3 regions of the Specibacter sp. RAF43 genome follow, and region 1 is predicted to be linked to each of the others. Evidence: predicted binding sites of a transcription regulator. Region 1 holds the regulator's gene; each other region holds the start of a gene.
The links. The regulator HrcA, encoded in region 1, represses chaperone genes, less so after heat shock. The targets are predictions, from matches to a motif close to TTNGCACTCGNNNNNNNCGAGTGCNAA.

Region 1 (9,402 bases):
AGCCGGAGAAGTACGCCGCAGAGCTTGCCAGCCTGATTGGCGGCAGGCCGGAAGACGTGCTCAAGGTCTCCGGCAAGACCGGCGCCGGCGTGGAGGAACTGCTGGACCTCATCGTCAAGGAGTTGCCCGCCCCCGTCGGTGATCCCAATGCCCCCGCACGGGCCATGATCTTTGACTCCGTCTATGACACCTACCGCGGCGTGGTCACCTACGTCCGGGTTATCGACGGCAGCCTGAGCCCGCGGGAAAAAATTCAGATGATGTCCACCCGCGCCACGCATGAGCTGTTGGAAATCGGTGTCAGCTCGCCCGAGCCGACACCGTCCAAGGGCCTGGGGGTGGGGGAGGTCGGCTACCTGATCACCGGGGTGAAGGACGTGCGCCAGTCCAAGGTGGGCGACACCGTCACCACGTTGCACAAGCCGGCCGCGGAATCCCTGGGCGGCTACCAGGAGGCCAAGCCCATGGTGTTCTCCGGGCTGTACCCGCTGGACGGCACGGACTACCCGGTGCTGCGCGACGCCCTGGAAAAGCTGATGCTCAACGACGCCGCGCTGATCTATGAGCCCGAGACCTCCGCGGCCCTGGGCTTTGGCTTCCGCGTCGGCTTCCTGGGCCTGCTGCACCTGGAAATCACCCGCGAACGGCTCGAACGCGAATACAACCTCGACCTGATCTCCACCGCACCCAACGTCGAGTACGAGGTCACCCTGGAGGACAAGAAGGTCATCCAGGTCACCAACCCCAGCGAATACCCGTCGGGGAAGATCGCCGAGGTCCGCGAACCCATGGTGGCCGCCACCATCCTGGCCCCGAGCGAGTTTGTCGGAGCCATCATGGAGCTGTGCCAGTCCCGCCGCGGCATTCTGGGCGGCATGGACTATCTCTCCGAGGACCGGGTGGAAATCCGGTACCGGCTGCCGCTGGCCGAGATCGTCTTTGACTTCTTTGACATCCTCAAGTCCAAGACCCGCGGCTACGGCTCACTGGACTGGAAGGCCGACGGCGAACAGGTCGCCGACCTTGTCAAGGTGGACATCCTGCTCCAGGGCGAACAAGTGGATGCCTTCAGCGCCATCACCCACCGCGACAAGGCCTACGCGTACGGCGTCATGATGACCGGCAAGCTGCGTGAGCTCATCCCGCGCCAGCAGTTCGAGGTGCCCATCCAGGCGGCCATCGGTGCCCGCATCATCGCCCGCGAGAGCATCCGGGCCATCCGCAAGGACGTGCTGGCCAAGTGCTACGGCGGTGACATCTCACGCAAGCGCAAGCTGCTGGAAAAGCAAAAGGAAGGCAAGAAGCGCATGAAAATGGTGGGCCGCGTGGAGGTCCCCCAAGAGGCGTTCATCGCCGCGCTGTCCTCCGAAGAGCCGTCAAAGGACAAGTCCAAGAAGTGAACCGTTCGACCAGGAAAGCTGGCGGCTAGTCCCATGCCAAGCACACTGCCCGTGGGCGATCCCGCCCCGGCCGACGGCGTCCTGCCGGAGCAGGCGGCCGTCGGTGCGGCGCAGCGCCGCTTCAGCCTGTACGCGCACATCCCGTTTTGCGCCGTCCGGTGCGGCTATTGCGACTTCAACACCTACACGGCCACCGAGCTCGGCGGCGGCGCCTCGCAGGACGCCTACGCCGCCACGGCCGTTCGCGAGGTCGAGTTTGCCGCCCGGGCCCTGGCCGCCTCGGGCGTGCCGGCGCGCAAGCTGGCAACCGTCTTTTTTGGCGGCGGCACGCCCACCCTGCTGCCGGCCGGGGACCTGACGGCGATCCTCGGCTCCGCCGTCGAGCAGTGGGGCCTTGAGGACGGCGCCGAGGTCACCACCGAGGCCAACCCCGACTCTGTCACGCGGGATTCGCTGCGGGAATTGCGCGACGGCGGATTTACCCGCGTCTCCTTCGGCATGCAGTCCGCCGTGCCGCACGTGCTCAAGGTGCTCGAGCGCACCCACGATCCCGCCCGTGTCCCGCAGGCCGTGGCGTGGGCGCGCGAGGCCGGGCTGCACGTGAGCGTCGACTTGATCTACGGCACGCCCGGGGAGTCCCTGGCCGACTGGGAGGCCTCCGTGCGGACCGCCCTGAGCTACGAGCCGGACCACATCTCCGCGTATTCGCTCATCCTGGAGGAGGGCACCAAGCTGGCCGCGCAAATCCGCCGCGGCCAGGTGCCCGACATCGACGACGACGACCACGCCGCCAAATATGAGCTCGCCGACGCGCTGTTCGCGGAGGCGGGCCTGGGCTGGTACGAGGTCAGCAACTTCGCACGAACGCCCCAGGATGCCTGCCGGCACAACCTCGCCTATTGGCGCGGCGACGACTGGTGGGGCCTGGGACCGGGTGCGCACTCGCACGTGGGCGGCGTGCGCTGGTGGAACGTCAAGCACCCCAGCGCCTATGCTGGCCGGCTGGAACGCGGCGAGTCCCCGGCGGCGGGGCGGGAAACCCTGGATGCGAAAACCCGCGAGATGGAACGCATCATGCTGGGCTCCCGGCTGTCCGATGGCCTGCGCATCGACTCGCTCGGGACCACCGGACGGGCGGCCATCGCCGGGCTCATCGCCGCCGAGCTCATCGACCCGGTGAAGGCGTTCGCCGGCACCCTGGTGCTGACCCTGAAGGGCCGGCTGCTCGGCGACGCCGTAACCCGCGCCCTGCTCGACTGACCCGCCCTGCTCGACTGACCCGCCCTGCTCGACTGACCCGCCCTCGACTGACCATCCCCGCCGTTCCGCAGCGCAACCAACCCGCAATAGATGCGCAAAATGAGCCCCGAGAGGCGAATTTTGGACATCTATTGCGGGTTAGTTGCCGGGCGGGAGGCCGGGAGGGGGCGGGACGCAGGGGCCGGGGGCTGGTGGCCGGGGCCTACTGGATCCGGCGCAGGTTCCAGGCGTAGCGGTAGGGCTGGCCCTTGTTCACCTGAATGGCCGCAATGACGGACCAGACCGTCAGGAACACCCAGATGGCTACCGCCATGGAGGCGAAAACGCTGACCAGGGTGGGACTGAAGAAGGAACAAAGAAAGGCCATGATGTTCACGACCACCGCCAGGATGGTCGGGGGCAGAGTGAAGTTCAGCGCCTCGCGGGACTCCTGCCCCGTAAAGGGGCCCCGGGTGCCCATGAAAGTGTAGATCAGCAGCGAGGGGACGCAGCCGAGGATGCCGCCGCAGTGCGCCAGAAACGCCCACTGCTTGTCCTCGGCCGGGGTGAGGGGGGGCTTTGCCGGATCTTGAAACCGGTTCACCGGATGGCTCACTATGACATACCTCTCGAACTGCGCGACTGCCGCGCCCGAGTGCCGGGCGCTCCTAACTAGGATACGGGTGCGGTGAGGAAGTCAATGACCTCCTCGACGCGGCCGAGCAGGGACGGCTCAAGATCGGCGTAGCTGTTTACCCGGGCCAGCAGGCGCGCCCAGCCCAGGCCCACGTCCTCGGCGGTGCGGTGCGGCCAGCCAAAGGCGGCCAGAATGCCCAGCTTCCATTCCATGGTGCGCGGGATGACGGGCCAGGCCGGGATTCCCAGCGTCGAGGGCTTGATCGCCTGCCACACGTCCACGTAGGGGTGCCCCACCACCAGGATGTTGTTGCGGGCGGCCGGGGACGCCATGAGATCGGCCACGATGCGAGATTCCTTGGAATGCGGCACCAGATGGTCCACCAGGACGCCCAGGCGCCGGTTCGGCCCCGGCGCGAAGTCGGCGACGGCCGCGGTGAGCTCGTCAATGCCGCGGAGGGGCTCGACGACGATGCCCTCCACCCGCAGGTCGTCGCCCCAGACCTTTTCCACCAGTTCGGCGTCGTGCTTGCCCTCCACCCAGATGCGGCTGGCCTTGGCCACCTGGGCGCGCCGGCCCTCGACCTTCACCGATCCCGAGGCCGTCCGCGCCTGCCGCCGCGGACCGGCGGCCGGTGCCGGCGCCACGACCTCCACGGGTTCGCCGTCGACGAGGAAGCCAAAGCCGAGCGGAAACGCGCGCACCTTCTCGCGGCGGTCCGCCAGTTCCATGATGTGCATGCCGCCGGACTTCTCAATCCGCACCACGGCGCCAACCCAGCCCGTTTGGACGTCCTCCACCACCAGCCCGCGCGTGGCCGGCACCTTGCGCAGGATCCGGGCGGGGGGAGCGCTCAGGTCCGCGGGACCCCAATTGCTGTACTGCACGGTTCGGGCCTTCTCTCCTCGAATTTGCCGGTCGTCGGGGACTCCATGCTAGCGCGCCCGGCAGCCGGTCCCGTTCGGGGTTTGCCCGGAAAGTATTAGACTTAGCACTTGAATAGGTAGAGTGCTAAAAAAGGCTGTCAGCCGGCCGAGCCGCCAAGGAGGTGCTGGAATGAGTGAACCGCGGAAACTGGAAGTGCTGCGCGCGATCGTCGAGGACTATGTCCACTCCCGTGAACCCGTGGGTTCCAAGGCCCTCGTGGAGCGCCACCACTTGGGTGTTTCCAGCGCCACCATCCGCAACGACATGGCCGCGCTGGAGGAAGAGGGCCTGATCACGGCCCCGCACACCAGCTCCGGCCGGATCCCCACGGATAAGGGCTACCGGCTCTTCGTGGACCAGATCTCCTCGGTCAAGCCCCTGTCCGCGGCCGAACGCCGGGCCATCGCCGTGCTGCTGGACGGTTCCACCGACCTCGACGATGTCCTGGAGCGCACCGTCCGCGCGCTGGCGCAATTGACCAACCAGGTGGCCGTGGTGCAATACCCGCGCTCGGCCAAGGCCACCGTGCGGCACATCGAATTCGTCCGCCTCGGGCCCAGCCAGGTGCTGCTGGTGCTCATCCTGGCCTCGGGCAAGGTGGAGCAGTCGGTGATCGACGTCGGGGCGCCCGTGGACGATTCCACCCTCAGCGGGCTGCGCCACATCTTCCTGGGCTCCCTGTACGGGATGACGGTGGCCGGGCTGCCCACGGCGCTTGGCCTCATGGGTGCCGGCGTGCCGCCGTCGGAGGCGGACCTGGCGGCGAAGCTGGCGCACGGCCTGGAGCAGTTGGCCCAGTCCGCCCGGGAGGACAGGATCGTGCTGGCCGGCACGGCGAACCTGGCCCGCTCCAACGTTGACTTTCCGCTGAGCATCGGCCCGGTCCTGGACGCCCTCGAAGAGCAGGTGGTGCTGTTGCGGCTGCTGGAGCAGATGGCCCAGGATTCCATGGGCATGGCCGTGAGCATTGGCCGGGAGAATCCCCACGATTCCCTGGCCGAGGCGTCGGTGGTGGCCACCAGCTACGCACCGGGGGAGAGCGCCAAGCTTGGCGTGGTGGGTCCCACCCGCATGGACTACCCGAACACCATGTCCAGTGTCCGCGCCGTGGCCCGCTACCTGTCCCGCATTTTGGCCGGCTGAGACCGGACCATGTACAAATTCACCCTTGATGAGATCCACTGAAAGAGCATGATTTTGAGCAACCACTACGACGCACTGGGTGTTTCCCGCGACGCCACGCCGGAAGAGATCAAGAAGGCCTATCGCAAGCTGGCCCGAAAGCTGCACCCGGACGTCAACAACGCCGACGACGCCCAGGACCGCTTCAAGGCGGTCACGCACGCCTACGAGATCCTCTCGGACCCGCAAAAACGGCGCGTCTATGACACCACCGGCAATGAGAACGGCACGGACAACGGGGCCGGGAACTTCGCCGGCCAGGGCTTTGCGTTCCAGGACATCTTTGAGACGTTCTTTGGCGGCGGCGGCCAGGGCCATGGTCCGGCGTCGCGCATGCGTCGGGGCCAGGATGCGCTCATCACGGTCCGGATCGACCTGCGGGAGGCCGTCTTTGGCGTCAACAAGAAGCTCGAGGTGGAAACCGCTGTCACGTGCCCCACCTGTGGGGGCAGCTGCTGCCGCGAGGGCACCCACCCCACCACGTGCGACGTGTGCCACGGCAGCGGCCAGATCCAGCGCCCCATGCGTTCGATCCTGGGCAACGTCATGACCCTGGCCACCTGCAACTCCTGCCAGGGCTTTGGCACCATGATCATCGACCCCTGCAACGAATGCATGGGTGAGGGCCGGGTCCGCAGCCGCCGCAGCCTGACCATCAAGGTCCCGGCCGGCGTCGCCACCGGCACGCGCATCCAGCTGGCCGGCCAGGGCGAGGCCGGCCCCGCCGGGGGCCCCGCCGGGGACCTCTACGTGGAGATGAAGGTCAACAACGACCCCGCCTTCCTGCGCGAAGGCGATGACCTGCACGCCACGCTCAGCGTCCCCATGACCGCGGCCGCCCTCGGCACCGAGCTGACCATGGACACCTACGACGGCGACCAGCCCATCAGCATCCGGCCGGGCACCCAGGCCGGGGAGGTCATCAACCTGCGCAACCTCGGCGTCACCCACCTGCGCGGTTACGGCCGGGGGAACCTGCTGGTGCACATCCATGTGGAGACGCCCACCAAGCCCGACGCCGCCCAGGAGGAACTCCTCAAGCAGCTGGCCGCCCTGCGCGGTGAGACGTACACCGAGGGCAAGCTGGTCAGCAGCGGCGGCATGTTCGCCAAGCTGCGCGACAAGCTCGGCAACCTCTAGCGCGCATGAGCAACCCCGTCTTCTACGCGGACCCCGCCGAGCTGGCGCCGCTGGGCCCGGGCGATTCCTTCGCGCTCAGCGGGCCCGAGGGCCGGCACGCCGTGACGGTCAAGCGCCTGGCTGCCGGGGAGCCAGTTGACGTGTGCGACGGCGCCGGCTTGCGCCTGGTGTGCCGCGTCACCGCCGCCGGGGCCGGGGTGCTGGAGGTCGTGGTGGCGAGCGTGCAGCCCGAACCCGTCCAACCCCATGAGCTGGTGCTGGTCCAGGCCCTGGCCAAGGGCGACCGCGACGAGCTGGCAATTGAAACCGCCACCGAGCTCGGCGTGGACGGCGTGGTGCCGTGGCAGGCCGAACGTTCGATCGTGCGGTGGAAGGCCGACAAGGGCGCCAAGGGCGAGGCCAAGTGGCGCAACGCGGTGTCCGGTGCCGCCAAGCAGGCACGGCGCGCCCGCGTTCCCTGGGTGGGGGAGGTGGTCGGCACCAAGGCCCTGGTGGCCCTGATCCGGGCCGCCGACCTCGCCCTGGTCCTGCATGAGGATGCCACGGACACCGTCCCGGGGATCGTGCGGACCTGGCGCGGCGCCGCGAAAACGCCGGCCGGGTCCCCGCCGGGCACGCCGCGGCGCATCCTTATGCTGGTCGGCCCCGAGGGGGGCATGAGCGCCGCCGAGGTGGCAGCGTTTCAGGACGCCGGCGCCCGCACGGCATTGCTGGGGCACCATGTCCTGAGGTCGTCAACGGCCGGACCGGCCGGCGTCGTGCTGCTCAGCCACGAACTGGGCCGCTGGTAGCCGAACTGCGGAACGGTGCCGCCCCGGCGGGTGCCGGACTATTCGGCCTGGCCGCCACCGGCGACGATGGTCACGTCCTTCGTGTCCGTGGCAATGCGCGCCCCCGGGGTCGCCGGATCGGTGGCGTAGACCGCAAGCTGGTAGCTGCCCGGCGGCGGCGCCAGCGTAAAGCTGTAGCCGCCGAGCTCATTGGGTCCCTTGGTGATCGCCGTCGTGCCGGAGAGCCGGACGTCGCCCGCTGCCCCGTTCTTGAGCGCCGACAGGCTCCACCGCAGGGTGCCGGTGGTGGAAATCCCCTGCCCGCTGACCTTCAGGGGGAGGTTCTTGACGGCGGTGTCGTTGGCCGGGTCCATAATCCAAATGGGGGCCACGAAGCCCGTCTCGCGGGTCAGCGGCGTGTTCAACGGGACGTGCCCGAAGGCGTTGAAGCCGGTATGGCCGTCCACCAGGATCGAGACCTGGATGCTTTGGGAGGAGTCGATCAGCCCGGCCATCGCCGCCGCGGCCGTTGCCGTGTAGACCAGCTGGGCCACGGACCGCTCGGCAATGCCCCGGTCCACCTTCTGGCCGAAGGCGTCCGCGGACACATCCACGGTGATGACGTTCTTGGCCGAAATTGAGGCGCCGATGCGCGAGGGCTTGTTCCAGACCGAGAAGTAGTCCGGGTCCTTCGGGTGCCGGCTCATCATGGCCGTCAGTGCGGTGACTATCGGATCATCCGTGGACGGGGCCGGCAGGTACTCCCGGTACAGGTAGACGGCATCGTTGCTGTGGCCCAGCCAATACACCGGGATGGCCTGGGTCGTGGTCGCCGTCTCCAGGGGGGCGCTGCTGACCATGCTGGTGGCCGTGTTGGACGCCGTCGTGGGCATGACGTGATCGCTGCTGGCCGGAATGCCGGCGGTGCATCCGGCCAGTCCCACGGCCACCGAGAGCACGGCCGCCGCCAGGGACACCCGGTGCCGGGACGGCACGGGCGTGTGCCGCCGAGGGGCAGGGTGGGTGTCAGGCGTGCGGATAACGAACTCGCTCTTCAGTGGGTGGTGGCGGCCAAGGCGGCGCGGCGCGCAGCGTCCAAGATCTCCAATGTCTTGAACCCACAACAGCTTGGCACATTTGCCCGCCCGGCAGGAGTGGATTCGTCCAATATGGGCGAACTGAAACCGATTCGAAACACTTCCGAGACTCGTCCGAGACAGGGCCGGGGGAAGTCCGGGAGCGGGCGCCTTCCACGGGGCCGAACGGGCCGCGCCGCCGTTCGCCGGGATCCGTGGCCGGTGCACTAAGATTGGTCCTAGCCGTATTCCATCGCCGCCGGCACCAGCCGGCAACAACTAAGGAGCGATCCAAGGTCCCAAGCGGGCCGACTGTATGCCAGAGTCAACAGAGAGCCGCCCCGAGCAGCAGCAGGAACCCGGGTCCGGGAGTGTCTTTCCCCACTCGGTCGATGGAACGCGGACCGAGGTGGTGCAGTTCAAGTCCACCGAGCAGATGGTGGCCACCCTGGGTGCCGAGGACGAGGGCCTGCGGATCGTGGAAGCCATCTATCCCCACGTGCAGTTTCTGGCGCGCGGCAACCTGCTGACCATCGCCGGGCCCAAGGCCGAAGTGCTGCGCATCATGCACCTTTTCGAAGAGGCCCGCGGGCTGGTGTCGCGGAACACCACCATGAACGCCGCCGTCTGGGAGCAGCTGGTCACCATGCTCAAGTCCCGGCCGGAAGTCTCCCCGGCGGACGTGCTCACCCATGACATCCTCTCCAGCCGGGGCCGGACCATCCGCCCCAAGACGCTTAACCAAAAGAACTATGTCGACGCCATCGACCGCAACACGGTGGTCTTTGGCATCGGCCCGGCCGGCACCGGCAAGACCTATCTGGCCATGGCGAAGGCCGTCCAGGCGCTTCAACGCAAGGACGTCAGCCGGATCATCCTCACCCGTCCCGCCGTCGAGGCCGGCGAGCGGCTGGGATTTCTCCCCGGCACCCTGAACGACAAGATCGACCCGTACCTGCGGCCGTTGTATGACGCCCTCCACGACATGATGGACCCGGAAACCATTCCGCGGCTCATGGCGGCGGGGACCA
Region 2 (9,493 bases), on a different contig from region 1:
CAACACGATTGTCAACGACGCCGGTGTCCTGACCGCCTACAACACCGACTACCTGGCGGTCGCCCGGCTCCTGGCCGCGCACCGGATCCCCGCCGGGGCCACCGTGCTGCTGCGCGGCTCCGGCGGCATGGCGAAGGCGGTCGCCGCGGCCCTGCGGGATGCCGGACTGACCGGCGTTTGGATCGTGGCCCGCAATGAGGCCGCCGGGCGGGCCCTGGCCGGGCTGTACGGCTTTGCCTGGCGGCCGGCGGTGGCCGGCCTGGCCGCGGACCTGCTCATCAACGCCACCCCGCTGGGCATGGCCGGGGCCGATGAAGCGGCCCAGTCCTTCGCCGACGCAACGGTGCGGGCCGCCCATGTGGTGTTCGACGTCGTCGCACAGCCTGCCGAGACCCCGCTGATCCGGGCGGCGCGCGCGGCCGGAAAACAGGTCATCACCGGTGCCGAGGTCATTGCGCTTCAGGCCGAGGAACAGTTTGTGCTCTACACCGGCGTGCGGCCCAGCCCGGAGCTGGTGCGCGAGGCCTCCGAGTTTTCCAGGCGGTAGTCGCGGTGCCGGGACCGGCTAGAGCGCGCGCGGGCCGTCCAGGCGCCCGTGGGGTTCGACCACGACGGCGACCCTTTCGTCCCCGATCCGGGTCAGGACCAGCGTGGCCTTGTTCGGGCCCTTGCCGGAGCCGGTCAGCAGCTGCCGGCGCAGCTCCTCGGGAGTGACGGACACGCCGCGCTTTTTGATGTCCAGGACGCCGATGCGGTTTGCCTTCACCCAACTTTTCAGCGCCTTGACGTTGAACGGCCTGACCTCCAGGACCTTGTACGCCCGGGCGAACGGGGTCGGAACGGGCGTGTCGGCACAAATGTAGGCGATGTGTTCATCGAGCAGGTGCCCGCCGAGGCGCCGGGCCAGCTCGGCCACCAGGCCGGCCCGGATGACGGCGCCGTCGGGCTCGTACAGGTAGCCGGCGACGGCGCCGATCTCCACGTCCTGGCCGCCCGGGACGTAGTCGACGGCGCTGGTGAGCTCGGCCGCGCCGCGCCGGCCGGTGACCAGTGCCGCGCGGCGCACGCCGGGGCGGGCCAGGGCGTTGAAGTACAGGCCGGCCTCCACGACGTCCCCGTCCACCGAAACCCATTGCGCCTCGCAGTTCCCGGGCAAGGATTCGTGCGGGATGCCGGGGCCCATTTTCACGCCCACGGCCAGGCCGGTATCCGCCAGCCGCTGCGCGAAGGACAGCGGCGGGGAGAACGCCTCCGGATCAAACAACCGGGTGGTGCCGGAGGTGGTGGTGCTGCGCCGGGCCGGATCCAGCCACACGCCGCCAACGCCGCTCAGGTCCGTGTCCTCGGCGCGCCCGCACACAACGGTGGCGTGCGGGAACGGCATCAGGTTCATGGTGGCGCACGCCGCGGTGGTCTCGTCCATCTCCACGGCGGTGACGTGAATGTCCAGGCTGGCCATGGCCAGCGCATCGGCGCCCAGGCCGCAGCCGAGGTCGGCCACCGCGGTGATGCCGGCCGCCGTAAAGCGTTGGGCGTGCAGGGCGGCGATGTTCAGCCGGGTGGCCTGCTCCAGCCCGGCGGGAGTGAACAGCATCGACCGGGCGAACTCCCCGAACTTGGCCTCCGCCTTGGCCCGGAGCCGGGACTGGGTCAGCGCGGCCGCCACGAGCTCGGGGGAGTGCCCGGCCTTGCGCAGGGATTCATTGAGCTTGAGCGAATCGGCTTCCCGGTACGCGCCCAGGGAGGACAAAAGTTCCCATCCCTCAACGGTGAGCAGGGGAGAGATTGCGTCGTGGGCCATGGAACAAGCGTAACCGGCGGCCGGCCCACGCCCGGCGTCCCGCTGCCGCTCAGGTGTCCTTGCGGATCCAGCGGAACGTCATCCGGCACAGCAACAGGCCGACCACCAGCCACACGCCCATGATCAGCGCCACCAGGCCAAGGTTCCACGCGCCGCCGGGTTCCACGACCTCAAAGGACGCCGGCAGGAACACGGACCGCATCCCCTGCGCCATCCACTTCAGCGGGAAGATGCTGGCGAAGTTCTGCAGCCACCCCGGCAGCTGCGAGAAGTCAAGGTACACGCCGGAGATGAACTGGAGCAGCAGCACGATGGGAATGACGACGGCGGTGGCGCTCTTGCCGGTGCGCGGCAGCGCCGACAGCGCGATCCCCAGCACGCAGCTGGTGATGACCCCGAACAGGAACACCCAGGCGAACGTGCCCCAGCGGCCCGGCTCGGTGGGCAGCGCCACGTTGAACGCGAACCGGGCCACGAGCAGGAGCAGGGTCACCTGCAGGACCGCGCTGACCAGCACCATGCCGATCTTGCCGATGAAATAGGAAAACACAGGCAGGGGTGTCCCGCCGAGCCGCTTGAGCGTCCCATCGCCCTTTTCACCGGCAATGTCCACGCCCAGGTTTTGCACGCCGCTGAGGAGCATGCCCGCGGCCACCATGCCGGGGACGTAGAACGCGGCGAAGCTGATGCCCCCGCTGCCGTCCGGGGCGGCGCCGATGGGGCCGCTGGTGCTGAAGGCGACGGCAAACACGGAGAGCATCAGGATCGGAAACAGGAACGTGAAAAACACGGAGTCGCCCTGGCGGAAATACCCCTTCAGCTCGTAGCCGATCCGCGACCACCCCAGTTCGAGGGTTCTCATGCGTAGTCCTCCCCGGCGGGTGCGGAGGCGGCGTGCAGGCCCGCGCCCGGGTGGTTGCCGACCAGGTCAAGGTAAATATCCTCCAGGCTGGGCCGGGTGATCTCCAGCCCGTCCACCTCGCCGCCGGCCTCGGCATAGAGCCGGGCGGCCAAGGCGGCCGGCGCGCTGGTGCGTTCGGACCGGGCGACGCCGTCCTGGCGCCACCGCACGACGGGCACCCGGGCCGCGGCCCCGCCCAGCTCGTCAACGGTGCCGATGTCGACCAGTTTGCCGCCCACGATCACCCCAGCCCGGTCCGCCAGGGTGGCGGCCTCATCCAGGTAGTGCGTGGTCAGCAAGATGGTGGTGCCCTCGGCCTTGAGCTCCCCGATGAGGCCCCAGAACTGGCGCCGGGCCTCCGGGTCGAAGCCGGTGGTGGGTTCATCGAGGAACAACAGCCTGGGCCGGCCGATGATCCCCAGGGCCACATCGACCCGCCGGCGCTGCCCGCCGGAGAGCTTGCCGATCCGCATCCTGGCTTGGGCGGCCAGGCCGACGGCCTCTATCACCCCGGCCACGCTGCGCGGGTTCGGATAGTAGCCGGCAAAGTGGGTGAGCTGCTCAAGGACGCTGACATTGCCGCTTTCCCCGCTGGATTGGAGCACGATCCCCAGCTGCGACTTCCACGCCAGCCCGCCGTGCTGGGGGTCCACGCCCAGGACGCTGACCTCTCCGCCGGTCCGGTCCCGGTAGCCCTCAAGGATTTCAATCGTGGTGCTCTTGCCCGCGCCGTTGGGGCCCAGCAGGGCAAAGGTTTCACCCTCGTGGATGTCGAAGCTGATCCCGTCCACGGCGGGGGCGCCGCCGTAGTTCTTGCTCAGCTCGCGGACGCGCACGGACGCCGGGGAAGTTGCCATGCACACATCGTGGCACCCCGGCGGGCTCCGGCACAATCCCGCCGCGGCGGCGCGCCGGGCGCCCGCCCGGACCGCCGCCGTCGCCCCTTTTATGACCGTTGGCTGGCACTCGCCTTGACCGAGTGCTAACCAAGTCAATAGAGTCAGAGTTAGCACTCTCACCCCGAGGGTGCTAACACCAAGAACTTTTGGCCATGGGATCATCACCGGCACCGCGACGACGGTTGGTGTCCCAAACGTGGCCGCAAGGTTTTTGAGCCATCCAAAGAATTTACTCATGTGAAGGAGAGGTCCGAGTGTCGGTCTCTATTAAGCCTCTTGAGGATCGTATTGTTGTTCGTCAGCTCGAAGCAGAGCAGACCACCGCTTCCGGTCTTGTAATCCCGGACACGGCCAAGGAAAAGCCCCAGGAGGGCGAAGTTGTGGCAGTGGGCCCCGGCCGCGTTGATGACAACGGCAACCGCGTCCCGATCGACGTTGCCGTCGGCGACGTCGTCCTCTACTCCAAGTACGGTGGAACCGAAGTGAAGACCGGTGGCGAAGAGCTGCTGGTGCTTTCGGCCCGCGACGTACTGGCCATCGTCGTAAAGTAACCACTGTTGTGAAGCCCCGCGCCGGTAAAGAGTGATTCACGGGCGCGGGGTCTTTGCGTGAAAGGACAAACGCATGGCTAAGCAACTTGCATTTAATGACAGCGCACGGAAGGCCCTCGAGGCCGGCATCGACCGGCTGGCGGACACCGTCAAGGTGACCCTCGGCCCGCGCGGTCGCAACGTTGTGCTGGATAAGAAGTGGGGCGCTCCCACCATCACCAACGACGGCGTCACGATCGCCCGCGAGGTGGAGCTGGAAGACCCGTATGAGAACCTTGGCGCGCAGCTGGCCAAGGAAGTGGCCACGAAGACCAACGATGTTGCCGGCGACGGCACCACCACGGCCACCGTCCTGGCCCAGGCGCTCGTGAAGGAAGGCCTGCGCAACGTGGCCGCCGGCGCAGCCCCCGGCGAGCTCAAGCGCGGCATCCAGGTTTCCGTGGAAGCCATTGCCAAGCGCCTGCTCGAGAATGCCCGCCCCGTGGAGGGTGGACAGGTGGCCGAGGTTGCCGCCATCTCGGCGCAGAGCCAGGAAATCGGCGACCTGCTCGCCGAGGCCTTCAACAAGGTCGGCAAGGATGGGGTGATCACCATCGAGGAATCCTCCACCACCACCACCGAGCTGGTCCTCACCGAGGGCATGCAGTTCGACAAGGGCTACCTGTCCCCGTACTTCGTCACCGACGCGGAACGCCAGGAAGCGGTGATGGAGGACGCGCTGGTTCTGATCAACCAGGGCAAGATCTCCAACCTCCAGGAATTCCTGCCGCTGCTGGAGAAGGCGCTGGCCGCCAACAAGCCGCTGTTCATCATTGCCGAGGATGTCGACGGCGAGGCCCTGTCCACGCTGATCGTCAACCGCCTGCGCGGGACGTTGAACGTGGTTGCCGTCAAGGCTCCGGGCTTCGGCGACCGCCGCAAGGCCATGCTGCAGGACATCGCCATCCTCACCGGCGCCCAGGTGGTCTCCCCGGAGATCGGCCTGTCCCTGGACCAGGTCGGCCTGGAGGTGCTGGGCACCGCCCGGCGCATCACGGTCACCAAGGACACCACCACGATCGTTGACGGCGCCGGCACGGCCGAGGACATCTCCGACCGCGTGGCCCAGCTGCATGCCGAGCTCAAGCGCACGGACTCCGACTGGGACAAGGAAAAGCTGCAGGAACGCCTGGCCAAGCTGGCCGGGGGCATCGGCGTGATCAAGGTTGGCGCAGCCACCGAGGTCGAGCTGAAGGAAAAGAAGCACCGCATTGAGGACGCCGTGTCCGCAACGCGTGCCGCCCTGGAAGAGGGCATTGTGGCCGGTGGCGGTGCCGCACTGGTCCAGGCCGCCAAGGCCCTCGACGATGACGCCACCGTGACCGCCCTGACCGGCGACGCGGCCACCGCCATCGACCTGGTGCGCAAGGCCGTGGCCCAGCCGCTGCGCTGGATCGCCCAGAACGCCGGCCACGACGGCTACGTCGTGGTGCACAAGGTGGGCGAGCTTGAGGCCGGGTTCGGCTTCAACGCCGCCACCGGCGAGTACGAGAACCTGGTCAACGCCGGCGTCATCGACCCGGTCAAGGTCACCCGTTCCGCCCTGCGCAACGCGGCCTCCATCGCCGCGCTGGTCCTCACTACCGAGGTCCTCGTGACGGAGAAGCCCGCCGAAAGCGACGAGCCCGCCGGTCACCAGCACTGATCCCGACTCCCCCGGTGACGGCTCGCTCGCGAGCCGCCGCCGGGCGCCGGGTCAGGCGTTGCGGACGCCGCTTCCCGTTTTTGCCACTCTTGGACCGGTGGCAGGACCGGGGAGCGGCGTCTTTTTTTGCTTAATGCCGAGCCCCGGGGTGAGGCGGTCGGGGGGAATAGGGCAGGGTCCGGCGTCGTTTAGAATGGAAACAACGCACAGACCAGCCCCGTAATGACGGTGCCGGCCATCGGTTGCACACCCTGCCGGTTCTACCCTGTTTCAGGAGCCTTAGTGTCACAGCCCGAAATTCATGACCCCTTCGCCTTTGTTGGCCTTACCTACGATGACGTCCTGCTCCTGCCCGGGCACACGGACGTGATCCCGTCCGAGGCCGACACCAGCTCCCGCGTCTCCAAGCGCATCACCGTGCAGACGCCGTTGCTGTCCGCCGCGATGGACACGGTCACCGAGGCCCGCATGGCCATCGCCATGGCCCGCCAGGGCGGTTTGGGCGTGGTGCACAGGAACCTGTCCATCCCGGACCAGGCCGAGCAGGTTGACCTGGTCAAGCGCAGCGAATCCGGCATGATCACCAACCCGGTCACCGTGGGCCCGGACGCCACGCTTGCCGAGCTGGACGCGCTCTGCTCCCGCTACCGCGTCTCCGGGCTGCCGGTTGTCGACGCCGAGGGCCGCCTGGTGGGCATTGTGACCAACCGCGACACCGTGTTCATCCCGGAAAGCGACTACCCGTACCGCATTGTCCGCGACCTGATGACCCGCATGCCGTTGATCACCGGACGGGTGGGCATCAGCCGCGAGGAAGCGTCCTCCCTGCTGGCCAAGAACAAGATCGAAAAGCTCCCGCTGGTGGACGACGCCGGCTACCTGCGCGGGCTGATCACGGTCAAGGACTTCTCCAAGGCCGAGCAATACCCGCTGGCCACCAAGGACGGCGAGGGCCGCCTGATGGTCGGCGCCGCGATCGGCTTCTTCGGCGACGGCTTCGAGCGGGCCATGACCCTGGTCGACGCCGGCGTGGACGCACTGTTCGTGGACACCGCGAACGGCCACAGCCAGGGCGTGCTGGATTTGATCGCCAAGCTGAAGGCGGATCCGGCCGCCCAACACGTTGACATCATCGGCGGCCAGGCGGCCACCCGGGAAGGCGCCCAGGCCCTGATCGACGCCGGCGCCGACGGCATCAAGGTCGGCGTCGGACCCGGCTCCATCTGCACCACCCGCGTCGTTGCCGGCGTGGGCGTCCCCCAGATCACCGCCATCTACGAATCCGCCAAGGCCGCCATCCCGGCCGGCGTCCCGCTGATCGCCGACGGCGGCCTGCAGTACTCCGGGGACATCGGCAAGGCGCTGGTTGCCGGCGCCGACACCGTCATGCTCGGCTCCCTGCTGGCCGGCACCGAGGAATCCCCCGGGGAGCTGGTGTTCGTCAACGGCAAACAGTACAAAACCTACCGCGGCATGGGCTCACTCGGGGCCATGCAGTCGCGCGGCAAGAACACCTCCTACTCCAAGGACCGCTACTTCCAGGCCGACGTTTCCGGCGACGACAAGCTCATCCCGGAGGGCATCGAGGGCCGCGTCGCCTACCGCGGCCCGCTGGCGTCCGTGGCCTACCAGCTGGTCGGCGGCCTGCGCCAGACCATGTTCTATGTTGGCGCCCCCACCATCCCGGAGCTGAAGGCGCGCGGCAAGTTCGTCCGCATCACCGCCGCCGGCCTGAAGGAATCGCACCCGCATGACATCCAGATGACGGTCGAGGCACCGAACTACCTCTCCAAATAGCCGTTGTGGCACGACGCCGGGACGTCACCTTTCGCCGCGATTGGTGACGTCCCGGCGTCGTTGGGCCCGGCTACAATCAAGCCATGCCCGTCGCCTACGATCCACGCGTCGATTTCTCCCATTGGGACAGCGGGCTGTGGCGCCGCGTCCTGGCCGCGTCCACCATCCTGGACCCGTTCACCGGACGCCCCTTCACCGAGCCCATGCTCTTTGGCCTCGGCGGCGGCGCCGGCTTCATGATCTTCACCTTTGAATACAAGGACATCACCACCGCCTCCATCGTGACCCGGTTCCACCCCGGCCCCTTTGTGGACAATATGATCCGGCGCAGCGGCGCCGCCGTCGCGGTCCAGCAGACGGGCAGCGCCCAGCTCGCCCAGGCCCGACTGGACGCAGCCCTGGAGACCGGGGCGTCCGTCGTCGTCCGGCTCGTGCGCGGCAGGCTGCCGTGGGTGGCGGCCGATCCCCTCGCGGACATGGGCTCGGTGGACGTCGCCGTGGCGGGTCGGGACGGGGCCGCGTACTTGGTGGACGACGGCGCCGGGCGCCTGGAGCGCGTCGACGCGCCCACACTGGCCGCGGCCCGGGCCGGGCGGAAGGCGGACAAGCACTGGCAGGCCCAGGTGGAGTCCACCGACGGCTCCGCGCTGACGGGGGACGTGGTGCGCGACGCCGTCCTGCAAGGGGCCGACGCCTTGTTGGCGCAGACCGCCCCGCCGGGAATTCCGGCCGGGTACGCCAAGAATTTCGGCATTGCGGGGATGACGTCCTGGGCGCACCGGCTGGCGGACACGTCCACGAAGCGCGGCTGGGCCAGGCTGTTCGCCGATCCGGCCCGGGCCGAGGCGGGGCTGGGCATGCTGCACGGGCTCCTGGCCGGGCGGCGCTACAGCGGCCCCGGGGCCCTGCGCCCGCTGCAGGCCGGCTTCCTGCGGGAGGCGGCGCAGGCGGCCGGCGCGGGCGATGCCGCCGAACGGGCGCGGTGGATGGATGCGGCCGCACAGTATGGGCGCCTGGGCGCGCACTGGGACGATTTGGCCGGGCTCATCGGGGCCGCCGGGGCCGCCGTTGCGCCCGACTTTGCGGCCATGGCCAACGCGGTGGAGGTCATCGCGGAGCTGGAATCCGAGGCGGCCCGGACGGTGCGCGGGCGGTAGTGCCGGCGGCGGCGGAAAATGGCCGGCGCCCGCGGCTGGGATAGGCTAGGGGCGTGACTTATGAGATTGAGATTGGCCGTGGCAAGCGTGGGCGTCGTGCGTACTCCCTTGATGACATCGCGATCGTTCCCTCCCGCAGGACCCGCGACCCCAGGGACGTGTCCGTCAAGTGGCAGATTGACGCCTACCAGTTTGAGATGCCCGTCATTGGCGCCCCCATGGACTCGGTCATGTCCCCGGAAACCGTCATTGCCCTCGGCAAGCTCGGCGGACTGGGTGTCCTGGACCTGGAGGGGCTCTGGACCCGGTATGAGGACCCGCAGCCGGTGCTCGATGAGATCGCCCTGCTGGAAGGCTCCGTGATTGAACCGGAGACCACGCTGCGCCTCCAGCAGCTCTACAGTGCGCCGATCCAGCCCGAATTGATCACGCACCGCCTGGCCGAGGTCCGCGCCGCCGGCGTCACGGTGGCCGGGTCGCTGACCCCGCAGCGCACGCAGGAACACTACCGGACCGTGGTGGCCGCCGGTGTTGACATTTTTGTCATCCGGGGCACCACGGTTTCCGCCGAGCACGTCTCCAAGACCACCGAGCCGCTGAACCTCAAGCAGTTCATCTACGAACTTGACGTGCCCGTGATCGTCGGCGGCGCAGCCGGCTACACGCCCGCGCTGCACCTGATGCGCACCGGTGCCGCCGGCGT
Region 3 (9,493 bases), on a different contig from region 1:
CGGGTGCTCCCGCGCCAGCGACTGACCGTCTGCTACCGGGCCGTCGATGAAGACCTGGTGCTGCAGCTGAGCCGCGGATTCTACGATTCCCAGTTGGAACGCCTCCCGGACGGGCGTGCGGTCACCGGGCTGGATAAGGCCCTGACCATCGACTACCTGCCCGAGGGCAAGGGTCTCCCCGGCGCCGGCAGCGGCGGCGTGGAATCCGTGGTGGCCGAGGTCAACCGCGTGGTGGACATGGTCTTCGAGCATGCCCGGGTCCGCCCGCGCGAGTCGCTGGCCGTCATCACCGCCAGCGACCGGCACGCGGTGCGGGTTGCCCAGGGCATCCGTCTGCAAATGCCCAACCACCCGCTGTTGGCACGGTTTTTCGAGTCCGGGCCCGAATCCTTCCGGGTGGTGACCGTGGACCGTGCCGCCGGGCTGGTCCGGGACCGGGTGATCTTCTCCCTCGGTTACGGCCGGACGCCGCACGGGCGCGCCCTGCACGGGCTGGGCCCGCTGTCCGAGCCGGACGGCCGCGCCAAATTCGCCCTGGCCATGACCCGCGCCCGGCACCACATCCACATCATCACCTGCTTCCGGCCGGACGACCTTGACGAAAAGCGGCTCAGCTACGGCGCCGTCGACTTCTTTGAGCTGCTGGACCGCGAGATGGCCGGGCACTCCCTGCTGGGGACTGCGGCATCACGGGCCAAGGACAGCCGGCAGCAGGCCGGCGAGGACCCCCTCGTCGCCGATCTGGCCGACCGGCTGCGGGCCCGCGGCGCCCGGGTGTGGCACTACTACGACGGGGCGCTGGACATTGTGGCCGCCCCCGACCCCGTGACCTGGCTGGGGCGCGAGGACCACGAAATCCCCGTCCCCGTGGCGGTCGAATCCGACGGCACCGCCAAGTACCAGGCGATGAGCGTGCGCGAACGCAGCCGGCTCCGCCCGCAGATGCTCGAGCGGCTGGGCTGGCGCTACGTCCCGTTGTGGACCATCGAGGTCTTCACCGACCCCTCCAGCTGCGCCGACCAGATCGGCCGGTATCTCGGCCTTCCCTCCTCGGCGGGCGACCCCGAGCTGCCGTCCCTGATGGGCACGCCCCTGGATACCTCGGAGACCGTGGTGGATCCCCACCACCCCCGGCACAACTCCACCCAGCAGGGTCCGGACGGGCCGGACGGGGCTGCGGAGCCCGTGAGAACAAGATCAAGCAATGAAGAAAGTGTGACGACGGTGAGCAAGCCGGAAGACGACAACGCGCAGGAGACCCGCAGCGGCCGGCCGGCCGGGGCGGACAAGCCCGCAACGGCATTGGAGGACGCGGCCGTGCTGCCCAAGGTGGCACCGCACGACGACGCCCACACCTGGGGCGACAACCGCAACGACCGCGGCCACGACGCCTGGCTGCGCGAGAACAAGCCGCCGCACTGGGGCTAAACGGCGCGGCTGGGGCGGCCCCTTCCTGGCCCGCTCGCCTTCAGCCGACCAGGATCAGGAAGACCTTGCCGCGCACCGAGGCGCCGGCAAGCAGCACGGCCGCCGCCGGCGCGGCGGCCACGACCACCAGGCCATCCGTTTCCTGGCTGGGAAGCAACCCGGCCGAGGCCCCGGCCAGCGCCGGCGTCCACAGGACCGGGACGGCCGTGGCCAGCACTTGGCTGGCGGTGGGCCCGTCCAGGCCGTCACCGGTGCCCAACACCACCGTGACCAGCTGTCCCTGATGCAGCAGGCGGACGGTGGTGGGGTCCGCCAGCCGCAGCGGAACGGCCTGGCTGCCGGGCGGCGCGCCCACCAGCAGGCCGTCGCCCAGCAGGGACGCGTCCGTCACGACCTCCCCGCGCCGCACGGGGCCCGAGACCTGCCGGCCACGCCACGACGATGCGGTGCCGGGGTAGGCCGCTGATTCGTCAGCCGCTGATTCGGGGGCCAGGGCGCCGTCCGGGACCATGGTGGGGCTGACGGCTGCGGGGACAAGATCCGCGGCGGAGAGGGCGGCCCCGGCCGGGAGGTCGCGCGCGGCCACCAGCACCGTCCGGGTGACAGGGCTGGCGGGTGTGAGCTGTTGGACGGCCAGTGCGGCAGCCGCGCAGAGCAGCAATGAGGCAACGAGCCGGCGACGACGCAGCAGCCAGCGCCGGGTCCTGCCCGCCGAGGTGTCCCGCGCCGGGCGGCCGGACCAGTTCGGGGCACGCCACGGCGCTGCCGGGGGCGGGGTGCGGGAGGCTCTCATGCTGCCAGCGTACGGCGGCGGCCCGGGCCCCTAGCGGGGGTGGCAGCGGATTGGGGACGGTGTCATGCCGGGGGAGCCCTGTGCAGGGGCGAATGCCGCCCGCGGAGTGCTTAGCCGGCGACGCTGGCCGGGGACTTGCTGGGGCTGGCGGTGCCGGCCGGCTTCTTGGCCGTCTCGGTCGCGGAACTCGTGGAGTTGGTCGAGCCTGTGGCGTCCTTGCCGGACCCCGACGGGACCGCAGGCACGGAGCTGCTCGCCGACCGGGAATCGGTGCGGTAGAAACCGGAACCCTTGAACACCACGCCCACGGAGTTGAACTTCTTGCGCAATGCGCCCCGGCACTCGGGACAGGTCGTCAGGGAATCGTCACTGAACGACTGCTGGATGTCGAAAGCGTGGCCGCAGTCCTTGCAGGCATAAGCGTAAGTGGGCACTGAATCTCCTCCTGGATACATGCGTCAGGACCGCGACTGCCCCCCAAATGCTTAGCAGTCCAGGGTCCCGAGTGCTAATTCTATCACCGGTGCGCATAACGCCCCCGGTACGGAACTTATTCCGCCGCCGGCCGGTATCCGCCGGGGGTGAGGATGTACTGGACGCGCCGATCCAGTACATCGTGCGGCAGCTCGCCGGCGGGCACGGCCTCGGCCTCATAGACGACGCCGGCCGTCGGGACGGCGCCTTCACCCACCGCCGCGAGGAAGCGGTCGTAGTACCCGCCACCCTGCCCCAGCCGGACACCCGCAGCATCAATCGCCAGGGCGGGCAAGATCAGTCCGTGGACGGCGCCCAGCTCGGCGAACCGGTACCGGGGCCCCACCGGTTCCTGCACGGGAGCCAGCGCGCTGCGCGCCATGGCCACCCCCGGGGTCCAGGGAGTCCAGCTGAGCTGGTGGCCGGGTTCGCAGACGGGGACAAGGACGGTGTGCCCGGCCCCTGCCAGGGCGCCCAAAAGCGGCGCGGTGGGCGGTTCGGCGCGGCCGGAAACGTAGGCGCAGATGGTGGTTGCCGGCATTCCGCCGCTCATTTCCCGCAGCCAGGCGAGGCCCGCGGAGGCGAGCCCCGCGGCCGCCAGGTGACGGCCGGCGTCGTCAATCAACAGGCGGGCGGCACGCAGCCGGGCCCGCCACTCCGCCTTGGTGCACTCACTCATCGACTACCCGTTCCTTGACCTTTGGTGGCCCCAATTTAGCAACTGTGTCCGGTTAACCCTTGCGTTCTCCGTTAGCCTAGGACCATGACTGAAGTTTCACGCGTACGTAAAGCCGTAATTCCCGCGGCCGGCTTGGGGACCCGTTTCCTGCCGGCCACCAAGGCCATGCCCAAGGAGATGCTGCCCGTAGTTGACAAGCCTGCCATCCAGTATGTGGTGCAGGAAGCGGTCAGCGCCGGGTTGACGGACGTGCTGATGATTACCGGGCGCAACAAGCGCGCCCTGGAGGACCACTTTGACCGCGTCCCGGTCACCGAGCAGCTGCTCGAGGCCAAGGGCGACCTTGACCGGCTGGCGGCCATCCAGCACGCCACCGACCTCGGCGAGATCCACTACGTCCGCCAGGGCGACCCCAAGGGGCTGGGACACGCGGTGCTGCGCGCCAAGACCCATGTGGGCAATGAGCCCTTTGCCGTGCTGCTCGGTGATGACCTCATTGACGAACGCGATGAACTGCTGACCACCATGATCGACGTCCAGGCCCGCACCGGGGGTTCCGTGGTGGCGCTGATCGAGGTTGAGCCGTCCAAGATTTCCGCCTACGGCTGCGCCGACATGACGGTCGTGGAGGGCGAGGACTACGTCCGGGTCAATCACCTGGTGGAAAAGCCGGACGCGGCGGACGCGCCGTCCAACCTTGCGGTCATTGGCCGCTACGTGCTGCACCCGGCCGTATTTGAGGTCCTGGAAAACACGCCGCCGGGCCGCGGCGATGAAATCCAGCTCACGGATGCCCTGCAGACGCTGGCCACCCGGGAAGGGGAAGGCGGCGGCGTGTACGGGGTGGTGTTCCGCGGCCGCCGTTATGACACCGGGGACAAACTCAGCTATCTGAAGGCCGTGGTGACCCTCGCGTGCGAAAGCGAGGACCTCGGTCCGGACCTGCGCGAATGGCTTGCTGGCTTCGCCGCCACATTGTCGAAATAGCCCCGTGTGGGGCCAGGCCATCTGGCCGGTGACATTGGAGTGCGGCGATCTGATCCTGCGTCCCATCCGGCTGCGGGACAAGACCGAATGGACGCGCGTACGCGCCCGCAATGCCGCCTGGCTGCAGCCGTGGGAGGCGAGCAACCCGGTCGGGCAGGGTGAGCTGCCCAGCTTCGGGGGCATGGTCCGCGGACTGACGGAACAGGCGCGGGCCGCCGCGGCGCTGCCGTTTGTCATCACCGAGCGCGTGCCCGCACAGTCCCGGCCCGTCATCGTGGGGCAACTGACCGTTTCCTCCATCATGTGGGGTTCGGCCATGATGGCCACGCTGGGCTATTGGGTGGACCAGGACCGGGCCGGGCGCGGCATCGCCCCGACGGCGGTGGCCATGGCCACCGACCACTGCTTCCGCACCCTGGGGTTGCACCGGATGGAGATCAACATCCGCCCGGAAAACGCGCCCAGCCTGCGCGTGGTGGAAAAGCTGAAGTTCCGGGACGAGGGCCTGCGCCCGCGTTACCTGCACATCAACGGCGCGTGGGCCGACCACCGCAGTTTCGCACTGACGGCCGAGGAAGTGCCGGGCGGGCTGTTGAACCGATGGCTGGCCGGACGGTAGCAATTCCGTCATCACCTTGCGACACACCGGCAGTAATGCCGGAAGGGACATATTTCCCCTTTAGGGTTGAATCGTGGAAGCGCCCAGCAGCGCCGACGCACAACCGGTGGTTGTCACGACTGCCACGCCGCAGCCGGCACGCCAGATCCAGCAGTTGCAGGAGTCGTCAATGGAAAGCATCACTTCCGACGCCCACACCCATGTGGAGCCGGGACCGCCGTCCGTCATGCCCGTGACCCGCCCTGCACCGCTGCATGTCCACTGGGGTCGCACCTTTTTCGCGGTCGTGGGCCTGCTGGCCTTGCTCACGGCGGCCATATCCGGCGCGCTGACCGTATTCCATATGGGCTCCACCGCATTGTCCTGGGCCGGGCTGGTTCTCTTCGCCGCGGTCCTGGCGGGGCTGCGGTCGCTGGCCGTGCGCGACCAAAACCTGCGCCTTACCGCTGCCCGTCGAGCGGCGGCTGCCGCCGCGACGGCGGCGGCGAACGCCGCGGCCGCCGCACAATCCGCCGGGGCGCGCCGGGAGACGACATTGTTTGACGGTGCCGTGGGGGCCGAGCCCGCGCCGGTGCCCAAGCCGCTGACGGCCGAGGAGCTGCGCAACGCCGCCTTGCGGGTGGCCGCGAAGGGCACCGCGGATGCCAAGCTGGCACACACGCAGACGTTGGCCGAAGGCGAGCTTGACGGCGAGACCTGGGAGCCCGTGGAGGTGCCCCGGCCCGGGTACGTGACGGCCGCGAAGGCCGCCGCGGCCGCGGCCGCGCCCCTGGCGATCCCGGCGGTGCCCAAATCCGCCGGCACCTCCATTCGGGCCGACCAGGCCGGCATCGGCGCGGCCCCGGCCGGCGCGGCCCCGGTGGAGGATTCCGAGACCTCCGCAGCGTCCCCGTCGGCCGCGGCGGCCGCCGGGCCCGGCCCGGACCGGGCGGGCGGTGTCGCCAGGGGCGCGGGGAAGGCCCCGCATGCGCTGAGCAACCTGGACGACGTGTTGCAGCGTCGTCGCGCGTAGGTTTGTTGATGGCCGGGTCCTCCGGGAGCCGGCCATTGCCATGCCCGTCCGTAGTAGTGTCCATTGTTTTCATGTCCGGCAGAGCCGAGTAGGGTCTAGGGATGGTCGTGATTGCCGTTGCCGGCGGAACCGGTATCGCAGGCAGAGCCGTCGTGGCGGACGCCGTGCAGCGGGGGTACTCCGTGCGCTCCATCAGCCGGAAGGTGCCGCCCGCCGAGGATCCCCGGCGGGTGGACGGCGCCGACTATCGTGAAGCTGATTTCCGCACGGGCCACGGGGTGGCGGCCGCGTTGGCCGGCGTGGACGCCGTCATCGAGACGCTGGACGCCCGGACCGGGGCGGCGCTGAAGTCGCTGCCCAGCACGTCCGTTGCGTTGCTGGCCGCGGCCGGGCGGGCGGACGTTGCACGCTGCGTGTTGCTGACCATTGTGAATGCCGCGGAGTGCTCCATGGGGTACTACCAGGTGCAGGCGGCGCGGGCGCGCAGTTATGAAAGTTCGGCGATGCCGACCACCGTCGTCTATGCCACGCAATTTCACAATTTGGTGGCCGGAGTGTTTTCCGCCGGGGCCAGGGTGGGCCTGATTCCGGCCTTTACGGGCGTTTCCTTCCAGCCGATTGCCGCCGTTGACGTGGCGCGCGTGTTGGTGTCCGAGGCCGCGGCCGGGCTGGCCCCGGATGCGCCCCGGCATGTGGCCGTGCGGGCCGGCGGGCCGTCCGTGTGGTCCATGAAGGCGTTGGCGGAGCAGTGGAAGTCGGCGACGGGCCGGCACGGGGTGGTGACGCCCATGCCGCTGCCGGGGTCCTTTGGCACGTTCCTGCGCGCCGGGAAGAACCTGGTCCCTGATGACGTGGCCGGGTCGATCGAGTTCAGCGACTGGCTGGCCAGCCGGTAGGAGCGGGGATCGCCCCTGTCGAGCCCTGCCCTAGCGGGCTTTGGGTGCGAACAGCTCCAGGGCGATGTTGTCCGGGTCGCGGAACTCGACGATGAAGCCGTTCCCAATGTCCTTCAGGCCCCCGTGGGCGATGCCGCGGTCATCCAGGAGCGTCACGGCGGCGTCGAGGTCCGCCCGCGATGCCAGCGTCAGGGAGAGGTGGTCCAGGCCGGTTCGGTTTTCATCAAAGGTGTCCGTGGCGACGGGGCGCAGGCCCAGGAGCGAGTGGCCCATGTTGTAGATGATGCCACCGTAGAGGAAGGCATAGTGCGCCCGGGTTGCCGGGTCGGCGTCGGCGGGTGTTTCAAGGGCGACGGGCCAGCCGAAGAGATCGTCGTAGAAGGCCCGGGAGCGGTCGATGTCGGTCACGGTGAGTCGGATGTGGTTGATGGCGCTGGTATTGATGGGCATGTTTGCATCGTCCCACGTTGCGGTGCTCGCCGCCAGAAAGAGGCCCACGGTCCGGCGGGTGGCGCGTTGGCCGTCCACCCGTTCCGTGTCCGTTTGGACACGGGGCGCCAATGGGGTTAACCTAGAAAAGCTGATCATCTCACCATGATCACGGGGCTATGGCGCAGTTGGTAGCGCGCTTCGTTCGCATCGAAGAGGTCAGGAGTTCGAATCTCCTTAGCTCCACCATGAAAGCCCTCCAGGCTGCGGTTTCCCGCAGCTTGGAGGGCTTTTTGTTTGCCCCGGGATGGATCAACACACCATTGGGCGAGGTCACCTCCGCGGACACTCAGTTTCGCGCGAAGGAGGACGCGGCCCGAAGCAGGGCCGGCACACCCTCCTCGAGGGTCGGCCCAAAGTCATCGCCTGGGCGTTCGCCGTTGTGCCAACGCGTGTACATGGCTTCGCAGAAGATCGCTGCCTTCCACAGGGCGAGTGCCTGATACCAGTGCAACTGGCTCAGGTCCAGCGGCAGCTGGCGCGCGTATCGGGCGAGGAGTTCCTCGCGCGAGGGATATCCCGGTTCCCGGGTGACCGGCGTCAGATCCATCGGAGTAGGTTCCGTGCCGGGCTCCGCATAGGTTGCGGCGAAGTAGCCCAGATCCGCGAGAGGGTCGCCGATGGTGGCCATCTCCCAGTCGAGGATCGCGGCAACTGTTACGGGAGGGCTGCTGTTGAACATCAGGTTGCCCAAGCGGAAATCGCCGTGGACGACTGAAACCATCTGACTCTCTGGTCTGTTTGCGGCGAGCCAAGCCCCGATCACGGCCACTTCCGGCAGTTCCCGCCGGGTGTTCCCGTCCCACAAAGACGAAAAAAGCCTGACCTGCCGCTCCAAGTAACCATCTGGTCGGCCAAGGGTTGCCAGCTCCCCAGACCGCACGTCGACCCGGTGCAGGGCGACCATCGCATCTATCGCGGCGAACGCGGTGGCGCGCCGCTGATCTGCGCCGTCGAACTGTGGCGGAATTCGGTTGGTGATCACCTCGCCGCCGACGAACTCCATAACGTAGAACGGCACGTCGAGCGTCGAATCGTCCTCGCAGACGGCGACAATGCGTGGCACGGGGACACCGGCGGCGCGCACCAGGCGCTGTATCCGGGCTTCCCGCACCATGTTGTGGGCGGACTTGGGATGCGGCGGGCGGGGTCCGCGTCGCAGGACGAAAGTTTTGTCGCCGCGAGTGATGCGGTAGGTAACATTCGACTGGCCATCCCCGATGCGCTCGACCTCCAGTGGCCCCCGGCCGAGCCTGTGCGCGTCAAAGAACTCGCGGACTGCGTCGAGGACGAGAAGTGGCGGCAAGGCAAGTCCGGCGGCGTCCTTGCGTGACTCCACAACCTCGACGCCGTCGGCGACGGTGCTCATCGAATCACCGCTTGATCGAGACGAGGGGTGCCGTCGGCCACGGCCTTGGCCCTGCCTTTTGACGCGCGACGGGAGATGGCCCACTTGTGGGCCTCGTTCGAGCCGTCGTAGATCCGGAACGGCCGCACCTCGTTAAGATACTGGGCGAGCGGAAGGCCGTCGGACACGCCGTCGCCGCCGCAGATTTGGATTGCGCGGTCAATCACTCGGTAGATCGCATCGGAGCAGTGCACCTTCGCGATGGAGGACATGGCCGATCCGGCTCTCGGATCCGTGGCGAGGAGGTTGGCGGTTTTTGTGATGATCGCGTCGGATGTTTCGAGGTCGATGACGGACTGCGCGATCAGTTCCTGCACGAGTCCCAGGTCCTTCATGGCCGAGCCGAAAAGTTCCCGGGTATTGGCGCGGTCCAGAGCGATGTCCAGTGCCCTGCGGGCGAGCCCCAGCCACCGCATGCAATGGGTCAAGCGTGCCGGTGCGAGGCGAACCTGCGCGTAGCGGAAGCCTTCGCCCGGCTGGCCGAGGACGGCCGCGTCTTCCACCAGGCAGTCCTCGAAGTAGACATGCGGGTGTCCGCCGTCGATGGCCCGGTCCATGGTATGAATGTGCTCCCCCATGCGCACGCCGGGGTTGGCGGAATCGACGAGGAACATGGTCGCTCCTTCAGGAACGCCGGCCGATGCCGCATTGCGTGCCATCACAATCGTGAACGCCGCACCGTCCGCGCCGCTGATGAAACGCTTGTGA

Region 2: a site for HrcA is predicted at 3,662-3,688, ahead of groES (co-chaperone GroES). Genes of this name have one in related genera too.
Region 3: a site for HrcA is predicted at 2,707-2,733, ahead of AB4Y80_RS08735 (FmdB family zinc ribbon protein). Genes of this name have one in related genera too.

Annotation. Positions count from the first base shown of each region.
Region 1 covers NZ_JBFREA010000026.1:55,126-64,527, forward strand. Annotated here, with positions in the region: gene lepA (translation elongation factor 4) at 1-1,400, shown strand, start outside; gene hemW (radical SAM family heme chaperone HemW) at 1,434-2,660, shown strand; gene AB4Y80_RS13895 (DUF4870 domain-containing protein) at 2,863-3,258, opposite strand; gene AB4Y80_RS13900 (DUF3097 family protein) at 3,312-4,163, opposite strand; gene hrcA (heat-inducible transcriptional repressor HrcA) at 4,333-5,346, shown strand; gene dnaJ (molecular chaperone DnaJ) at 5,401-6,525, shown strand; gene AB4Y80_RS13915 (16S rRNA (uracil(1498)-N(3))-methyltransferase) at 6,531-7,316, shown strand; gene AB4Y80_RS13920 (GerMN domain-containing protein) at 7,355-8,290, opposite strand; gene AB4Y80_RS13925 (PhoH family protein) at 8,688-9,402, shown strand, end outside.
Region 2 covers NZ_JBFREA010000012.1:133,245-142,737, reverse strand. Annotated here, with positions in the region: gene AB4Y80_RS08815 (shikimate 5-dehydrogenase) at 1-547, shown strand, start outside; gene AB4Y80_RS08810 (THUMP-like domain-containing protein) at 566-1,801, opposite strand; gene AB4Y80_RS08805 (ABC transporter permease) at 1,851-2,663, opposite strand; gene AB4Y80_RS08800 (ABC transporter ATP-binding protein) at 2,660-3,559, opposite strand; gene groES (co-chaperone GroES) at 3,856-4,152, shown strand; gene groL (chaperonin GroEL) at 4,226-5,836, shown strand; gene guaB (IMP dehydrogenase) at 6,119-7,633, shown strand; gene AB4Y80_RS08780 (BtrH N-terminal domain-containing protein) at 7,717-8,790, shown strand; gene AB4Y80_RS08775 (GuaB3 family IMP dehydrogenase-related protein) at 8,844-9,493, shown strand, end outside.
Region 3 covers NZ_JBFREA010000012.1:114,797-124,289, reverse strand. Annotated here, with positions in the region: gene AB4Y80_RS08745 (AAA family ATPase) at 1-1,428, shown strand, start outside; gene AB4Y80_RS08740 (SAF domain-containing protein) at 1,469-2,221, opposite strand; gene AB4Y80_RS08735 (FmdB family zinc ribbon protein) at 2,332-2,655, opposite strand; gene AB4Y80_RS08730 (5-formyltetrahydrofolate cyclo-ligase) at 2,772-3,374, opposite strand; gene galU (UTP--glucose-1-phosphate uridylyltransferase GalU) at 3,459-4,361, shown strand; gene AB4Y80_RS08720 (GNAT family N-acetyltransferase) at 4,366-4,980, shown strand; gene AB4Y80_RS08715 (hypothetical protein) at 5,150-5,992, shown strand; gene AB4Y80_RS08710 (SDR family oxidoreductase) at 6,094-6,888, shown strand; gene AB4Y80_RS08705 (VOC family protein) at 6,919-7,416, opposite strand; tRNA gene AB4Y80_RS08700 (tRNA-Ala) at 7,491-7,566, shown strand; gene AB4Y80_RS08695 (phosphotransferase family protein) at 7,667-8,746, opposite strand; gene AB4Y80_RS08690 (acyl-CoA dehydrogenase family protein) at 8,743-9,493, opposite strand, start outside.